2 regions of the Tistrella sp. genome follow, and region 1 is predicted to be linked to the other one. Evidence: riboswitches for the same ligand, from Rfam matches in the RefSeq annotation. Region 1 holds a riboswitch; the other holds the start of a gene.
What was found. Region 1 has a riboswitch for S-adenosylmethionine ahead of metZ (O-succinylhomoserine sulfhydrylase). Riboswitches for the same ligand answer to the same signal wherever they lie in the genome.

Region 1 (4,208 bases):
GGCGGTGCGCAGCCTGTCGCTGCTGTTCGACCCCGATCCGGCCCGCGCGGCGGCCGGAGCCGCGGCCGCCCTGCTTCAGCTGGTCCTGGCGGTCGGTGTGATCCTGGCCGGGCTTTGCATCGAACGGCTGGTGCGGTGCGGCGGGGCTGACCGGCTGACCACCCGCCCCCGTCGGCCGCTGGCGCCCTTTGCCTCCCGCCTTGCCGCCGGGCTGGGGCTGCTGGTGCTGGTGATGGCGGTGCTGGCCGTGGTGACGCTGGTCTTCTGGGCCGGGGCTGCGGTCTGGCGCTTCCCCGACCCGCTGCCCGCCGGCTGGTCGACGGCACGGCTGACGGGCATGGCAGCCGGTCTGGCCCCTGCGGCGGGGGCAAGCGCGCTCTATGCCCTGCTGCCGGTGATCATCGCGGTGCCGCTGGCCCTGCTGCTGCTGGAAGGCCGGGACAGCCGCCCCGCAGGTGATGCTGGCGACGCGCTGATCTATCTGCCGCTGCTGCTGCCGCCGGCGGCGTTTCTGGCCGGGTTGCAGGGCCCCGTGCTGCGGCTTGGCCTGGATGGTACCGGGCTTGCCCTGGTCTGGTGCCATCTGGCGACGGTGTTTCCCTATGTCTTTCTGGCGCTGCGCGAAAGCTATCGCCGGACCGATCCGCGGCCGCGCCGGCTGGCCCGCAGCCTGGGCCGCAGCGGCTTCGGCGCCTGGGCGGCGGTGATGCTGCCGCTGACCGCACGGCCGCTGGCGGTGGCGGCGGCGATCGGCTTTTCGGCCGGGGTGGCGCAGTATCTGCCGGCGGTGATGATCGGTGGCGGCCGGATCCCGCTGCTAGCGACCGAAGCGGTTGCGGCTGCGGCCGGGCTGGACCGTCGGGCGGCGGCGGCGGCAGCCCTGCTGCTGGCCCTGCTGCCGGCGGCGGGCTTTCTGCTGGCGAGCCTGATCCCCGAGCCGGCCGGTGGCCGGAGGCGCCGATGAGCCTGGAGCTTGAGGAGGTGGCGGTGGCGATCGGCGGCCGCCGGCTGGTGGGGCCGCTGAACCTCGGCGTGTCGCCCGGGGTGATCGGGGCGGTGCTGGGGCCGTCGGGCATCGGCAAATCGACCCTGCTGGCGGTGATCGCCGGCATCGCCGACCCGGTCGTGGCCATGAGCGGCCGCATCCTTCTGGACGGAAGGCCGATCGACGACCTGCCGCCCGAGCGGCGCCGGGTGGGGCTGATGATGCAGGACGACCTGCTGTTTCCGCATCTGACGGTGGCCGCCAATATCGGTTTCGGCCTGCCGGCCGGGCTGGATCGGGCGGCGCGGCGGGACCGGATCGCCGCGGCGCTGGCCGAGGCCGGGCTGGACGGGCTGGGCGGGCGACATCCGGCGACCCTGTCGGGCGGGCAGCGGGCGCGGGTGGCGCTGATGCGCATGCTGGCTGCGGATCCCCGGGCGGTGCTGATGGACGAACCCTTCGCCCGGCTGGACCGGCCGCTGGCCGCACGCCTGAGGGCGCTGGTCTTCGACCGCCTGCGGAGGCGTGGTGTGCCGGCGCTGATCGTGACCCATGATCCCGACGAGGCCGCCGAGGCGGGCGGGCCGATCCTGCATCTCCATCCGCCGGATGGGGAATTCTCCTGACATGATCGGTACTTGACCCCCCGTGGCGGGCGGGCGTATCGTGCCTGTCGCGTCGCCGGGGCAGGACCTGGCGGCGATCGTGGGGATTTGGGCCGGCCGGCTTGCGGACCACGTTAATCACGCCGCTAAAAGGTCGGGGGCCGCGCACCGAACCCTTCACGCGCAGACCCGGCCAGAGGCCGGGTTTTTTTGTGGGCCGAAGACCATGCGGGATACCGAAGACCGGACGGATGTCGACGCCGACTGTGGCGACGGATTGTGGAAGGCCACGGCTGCAGCGGCCGGAACGGAAGCCGCGGCAGAGCGCGGGCTTGCGACACGCGGGCTTGCGACACTGGCGGTACGCGCCGGGCTGGACCGCAGCCCCCATGGCGAGACCGCCGAGGCGCTGTTCCTGAATTCGGGCTATGTCTATGACGACGCCGCCCGCGCTGAGGCGCGGTTCCGCGGCGAAGAGCCGGGCTTCGTCTACAGCCGCTACGGCAACCCGACGGTGCGGACCTTCGAGGCCCGCCTGGCGGCGCTGGAAGGTGCCGAGGCCTGCCGGGCGACCGCGTCGGGCATGTCGGCGGTGTGGAATGTGCTGATCTGCCAGCTTCGCGCCGGCGACCATGTCGTGGCGGCCGAGGCGCTGTTCGGATCCTGCCAGTACATCCTGGCCGAACTGCTGCCGCGCTTCGGCATCACCACCAGCTTCGTGCGCGGTGCCGATCTCGACGCCTGGGCGGCGGCGGTGCGCCCCGAGACCAAGCTGTTCTTCCTGGAGACGCCGTCCAATCCGCAGCTGGAGCTGATCGACCTGGCGGCGGTGGCCGAGATCGCCCATGCCCATGGCGCGACGCTGGTGGTCGACAACGTCTTCGCGACCCCGATCCTGCAGAAGCCGATGGCGCTGGGCGCCGATGTGGTGGTCTATTCCGCCACCAAGCATATCGACGGCCAGGGCCGGGTGCTGGGCGGGGCGATCCTGGCCAGCGAGGCGTTCTGCGACGGGGCGCTGCGCGACTTCCTGCGCCATACCGGCCCGACCCTCAGCGCCTTCAACGCCTGGGTGCTGCTGAAGGGGCTGGAGACGCTGCCGCTCAGGGTGCGGGAACAGACCCGCAGCGCCACCACCCTCGCCCGCCGTTTCGAGGGCCATCCCGCCCTCAACCGGCTGGTCTATCCGGGGCTCGCCTCCCATCCCGGCCATGATCTGGCCCGGCGGCAGATGGCGGGCGGCGGCACGTTGCTGGCCTTCGATTTCAAGGGCGGCAAGGAAGCGGCCTTCCGCTTCCTGAACCGGCTGGAGATTGCCGACATCTCGAACAATCTGGGCGACGCAAAGACGCTGGCGACCCATCCCGCCACCACCACCCATCAGCGGCTGCCGGCCGAGGTGCGGGCGGCGGTGGGCATCGGCGACGGCCTGGTCCGGGTGTCGATCGGGCTTGAGGATGTCGAGGATCTGGCGGCCGATCTGGCGGCGGCACTCGACGCCGCCTGAGGCCATTGCTGCCCCTGAAACGGGTGTCGGGACACCCCGTCCCGACATCCTGGGGGCATCACCGCTTGCGCTCCGCCCTGGAAATCGGTTGCATGGGTCGCGATATTCCCTGTCCGGGCCCCTTCCGGGCCCGTCGATCCACGTTGCAGCAGGTAGGACCCATGGCGGCGGACCACGAATACAGCGCGACCACCCGCTCGATCATGGTGGCGGTGCGCCCGTTCTACGTCGACGACCAGTCCTCGCCCGAGGACGGGCAGTTCGTCTTCGCCTATCGCATCCGGATCGAGAACCACGGCGACGAGACGGTGCAGCTGCGTGCCCGCCATTGGCGGATCATCGACGGCCTGGGCCGGCTGCAGGAGGTTCGCGGTGCGGGTGTGGTCGGCGAACAGCCGGTGCTGGCGCCGGGCGAGAGCTTCGAATACACCAGCGGGGCGCCGCTCACCACGCCTTCGGGCATCATGGGCGGCAGCTACCAGATGGAGAGCGCCGGCGGCGAGACCTTCGAGGTCCAGATCCCGACCTTTTCGCTCGACAGCCCCCATGCGGCGCACACGATCAACTGATTCTGATCCCGGTTCTGCCGTGGCCCGCGCTTGCAGGTGCCTGCGCTGCGACCTATAGTCAGAGTTACGTCGAACACATCATCAGCAATCAATGGTTGATATGTGCTTCGGATCGTGGGCAGGATGATCCGCCGTATCGCGGCTCGCCGGCCCACACCATCGCGGCTCCGTCGCGATACGCTCTCCACCCCGGTGATCCATCGGTTGCGGGCTTGCGTAAACGAAACGGAATCCGCACACGGCCGGAAGCCCGATGCGCCGTCCCCCGCCGTTCGCGTGGGCCCGCTGCGCACCTGCCGGCCGCACCCTGGGAGTTGCACGTCAGATGACACGTGAAAACGTCGTGGCCGTGAAAATGGGAGGCCCGGCAGAGGTCGGCGCATCCGAGGCGCCGAAGGCCGCTGCCCCCGAAGGCCGCCCCAGCCGCGCCGAGGCGGAAGCCGCCGTGCGGACCCTGATCCGTTGGGCGGGCGACGACCCGGACCGCGAGGGCCTGCTGTCCACGCCCGACCGCGTGGTGCGGTCTTACGAGGAATTCTTCG
Region 2 (4,208 bases), on a different contig from region 1:
CTGCATCCGCGCTACGAGGCGGCCAAGGACGGCCGCATGCTGAAGGCACTGGGCGGCCGGCTGGCCGAACTGGCGCGCGAGGCGAAGGCGGTGGGCATCGGGCTCACCATCGATGCCGAAGAGGCCGACCGGCTCGACATCTCGCTCGACCTGCTGGAAGGTGCCGCGGCCGACCCGGCGCTTGCCGGCTGGAACGGTCTGGGGCTGGCGGTCCAGGCCTATCAGAAGCGCGCCCATGCGGTGATCGATCATGTGGTGGAGCTGGCCGGGCGCACCGGCCGCATCATCCCCACCCGTCTGGTCAAGGGCGCCTATTGGGACACCGAGATCAAGCGGGCGCAGGAACGCGGTCTCAGTTCCTTCCCGGTCTTCACCCGCAAGGAGGCGACCGACGTCTCCTATCTCGCCTGCGCCCGCCGCATGCTGGCGGCGCGCGACCGGCTCTATCCGATGTTCGCCACGCATAACGCCCATACCGTGGCGGCGATCGACGTGATGGCCGGCAATGACCGCCGCTTCGAATATCAGCGCCTGCACGGTATGGGCGAGCCGCTTTACGAGGCGGCGCTGGGCGATGCGCCGTCGAAGGGCGGCGTCAGCTGCCGGATCTATGCGCCGGTCGGCGCACATGAGGATCTTCTGCCCTATCTGGTCCGGCGCCTGCTCGAGAACGGGGCCAATACCTCGTTCGTGCATCGCCTGGCCGATGAGAGCGTCGCCATCGGCGATCTGGTCGCCGACCCGGTGGCGAAGCTTGCCGGCCGGGCCTCGCGGCCCAACCCGTCGATCCCGCTGCCGGGTGCGATCTATGCCCCCGAACGGCCGAACAGCCAGGGGCTGGATCTGGCCGATCCGCTGGTGGTGATGGAGCTGGACGCCGCCGTCGCCGCTGCCGCCGCCATGCCCGCCGAGGCCTCGGCGATCGTCGAGGGCCGGGATCGCGGCGGCGCCTTTGCGGAGATCCGCAGCCCCGCCGACCGCGCGGTGGTGGTGGGGCGCGTGGCCGAGGCCGACGATGCCGCGGTCGAGGCGGCGATCACGGCCGCCCGCGCTGCCTGGGGCCGCTGGGATGCGCTGGGCGGGCCCGCCCGCGCCACCGTGCTGGAGGCGATCGCCGATCGCTACTGGGCCGACCGCCACCGCGCCTTCGCGATCCTGATCCGCGAGGCCGGCAAGACCTGGCCGGATGCCGTGGCCGAGATCCGCGAGGCGATCGATTTCCTGCGCTACTACGCCGCCCGGGCCCGCGCCGATTTCGCCGGCCCCGTCACCCTGCCCGGGCCGGTGGGCGAGAGCAACGAGATCCGGCACTCGGGCCGCGGTGTCTTCGCCTGTATCTCACCCTGGAACTTTCCGCTCGCGATCTTCACAGGCCAGGTGTCCGCAGCCCTTGCCGCCGGCAATGCGGTGCTGGCCAAGCCGGCCGAGCAGACCCCGCTGATCGCCGCCTGGGCGGTGCGCCACATGCTGGCGGCCGGCGTGCCGGCCGGCGCCATCGCGCTGCTGCCCGGCGACGGTGCCCGGGTCGGTGCGAAGCTGGTCGCCGACGAGCGGGTCGCCGGCATCGCTTTCACCGGCTCGACCGAGACCGCGAAGCTGATCAACCGCGGCCTTGCGGGGCGTGACGGGCCGATCGTGCCGCTGATCGCCGAGACCGGCGGGCTCAACGCCATGATCGTCGACAGTTCTGCGCTGCCCGAACAGGTGGTGGCGGATGTGCTGACCTCGGCCTTCGGCTCTGCCGGCCAGCGCTGTTCGGCGCTGCGCCTGCTGTGTGTGCAGAAGGATGTCGCCGACCGGATCGAGACCATGCTCGCCGGCGCCATGGCGGTGATGGAGGTGGGCGACCCGATGCGGCTCGCGACGGATGTCGGGCCGGTGATCGATGCCGAGGCGCTGGACGGGCTGAAGGCCCATCTGGCGGCGCTGAAGGCGGCCGGCCAGACGAAAATCGCCGAGGCACCGCTGCCGGCCAGGGCCGAAGCCGGCACCTTCCTCGCCCCGACCGCCTGGCGGATCGACAGCCCCGACCGCCTGACCCGCGAGGTCTTCGGGCCGGTGCTCCATATCTGGCGCTATGAGGCGCGGGATCTGGAGGCGGTGGTACAGCGGATCAATGCCTATGGCTATGGGCTGACCATGGGCGTGCACAGCCGCATCGACCGGACGGTGCGCCGGGTGGCGGAGCTGGCCCGGGTGGGCAATCTCTATGTCAATCGCAGCATGATCGGTGCTGTGGTCGGCACCCAGCCCTTCGGCGGCGAGGGGCTGTCGGGCACCGGCCCCAAGGCCGGCGGTCCGCGCTATCTGCATCGGTTTGCGGTCGAGCGCGTGCTGTCGGTCAATACCGCCGCCGCCGGCGGCGACACCCGGCTGATGACCACCATCGCCGACGGCGGCGACTGAGCGTTCCGGCCCGTCACCCGCTCTGCAAGGCTGCGCATGGCGGCCATTGCAGAGCGGGTGCGATGGCCTTATGATCCGCGCCACATCAAGAGTTGGGGCGACGCCCAACGCCAACCTGCCGCATCCGGGCAAGGTGGCACTCCCTCGTGATCCCTGCGATCGGGAAGATGTGGCCGAGCCGGCAATCAAACGGATCACGCCACCGCGTCCGCCCCTGACATGCCGAGTGGGGACGCGCCGATGCCGATCAAGATTCCTGACGATTTGCCCGCCCGCCGCACATTGGAAGCGGAAGGGGTGATGGTGATGGGTGAGACCGACGCGGTCCGCCAGGACATCCGCCCGCTGCGCATCGGCCTGCTCAACCTCATGCCCAACAAGATCCGGACCGAGACCCAGTTCGCCCGGCTGCTCGGCTCCACGCCGCTGCAGGTGGAGTTGACCCTGGTCAAGATCACCGACCATGTCTCGCGCCACACCGCCACCGACCATATGTCGGCCTTCTACCGGCCCTGGGCCGAGGTTGCGACCGAACGCTTCGACGGGTTCGTGATCACCGGTGCACCGGTCGAACGGCTGCGCTTCGAAGAGGTCACCTACTGGGACGAGCTGCGCCGGATCCTCGACTGGACCCAGACCAATGTTCATCGCAACCTGACGATCTGCTGGGGCGCGCAGGCGGCGGTGCATCACTTCCACGGCATGGCCAAATACGACCTGCCCGCCAAGGCCTTCGGGCTTTATGCCCACCGGGTGCTGGCGCCGGCCTCGCCCTGGCTGCGCGGCTTTCCGGACATCTTCACCACGCCGGTCTCGCGCTGGACCGAGGTGCGGGCCGAGGATGTGCCCGCTTCGAGCGGCATGACCGTGCTGGCCGAAAGCGATCAGACCGGTCTCTGTCTGCTCGACGACCCGGCCCACCGGGCACTCCACATGTTCAATCATCTGGAATACGACACGGTCTCGCTGGCGGAAGAATATCACCGGGACGTCGCGGCCGAGGTGCCTGTGACCCTGCCGGTCGGCTATTTCCCCGGCGACGATCCCGGTCGCCTGCCTCACAACCTCTGGCGTGGCCATGCCCATCTGCTGATCGGCAACTGGATCAACGAGATTTACCAGACCACCCCCTTCGATCTGGGGCGGATCGGGATCGAGGATCACGTGCCCTCCGGCCGGTGACGACGGTCAGGTCCGGGGAAGCTTCGTGATCTCGTCGCGCACTGCGGCCAGGATCTCGTCCGACAGCGCGCGGTCACTGGCCTCGGTGGCACGGGCAAGTGCCAGGCCGCCGACCAGGGCCGACATCACCAGGATTGCCCGGTTGCGGTCGCCCCCGGCCCCGGCCAGTGCCGGGAAGCGCGCCGCCAGGGTGTCGATGAAACGGTCGACCCCCTCGGCATAGCTCGTCTGCACGCCGGGCTCCTGCCGCGGCACGTCGGTCGCCAATGCCGCGATCGGGCAGCCGATGTCGCGACGGCTGCGATGGGTGTCGGACAGATAGGTCTCGACAAAGCGGCCGAGATCGCGGCCCGCCTGGTCGCGCCCCGCCTCCAGCCGCTCGATCGTGTCGCCGAAGGCCTTGCCGCAGGCTTCGGCGGCAAGTGCGTCCTTGGACGCGAAATGGCCGTAGAAGCCGCCATGGGTGAGCCCGGCGGCCTTCATGATCTCGGCCACGCCGACACCATCGAAGCCGCGCTCGCGAAACAGCCGGGCGGCCGCCTTCACGATGGCGGCCCGGTTGGCGGCCGCCTGTTCCCTGGTCACCTTCACCGCTTTGGCCCCCTCTCTTCCGCACGTCG

Region 2: it holds a riboswitch for S-adenosylmethionine, as region 1 does, so the genes downstream of both, CMO28_RS00210 (homoserine O-succinyltransferase) here and metZ (O-succinylhomoserine sulfhydrylase) in region 1, are expected to answer to the same signal.

The regions. Positions count from the first base shown of each region.
Region 1 is NZ_NYWI01000030.1:78,672-82,879, forward strand. It holds gene CMO28_RS09275 (hypothetical protein) at 1-964, shown strand, start outside; gene CMO28_RS09280 (ATP-binding cassette domain-containing protein) at 961-1,611, shown strand; SAM riboswitch at 1,681-1,760, shown strand; gene metZ (O-succinylhomoserine sulfhydrylase) at 1,817-3,097, shown strand; gene apaG (Co2+/Mg2+ efflux protein ApaG) at 3,259-3,666, shown strand; gene folE (GTP cyclohydrolase I FolE) at 4,022-4,208, shown strand, end outside.
Region 2 is NZ_NYWI01000003.1:2,770-6,977, forward strand. It holds gene putA (bifunctional proline dehydrogenase/L-glutamate gamma-semialdehyde dehydrogenase PutA) at 1-2,406, shown strand, start outside; SAM-I-IV-variant riboswitch at 2,484-2,605, shown strand; gene CMO28_RS00210 (homoserine O-succinyltransferase) at 2,647-3,588, shown strand; gene CMO28_RS00215 (TetR/AcrR family transcriptional regulator) at 3,595-4,179, opposite strand.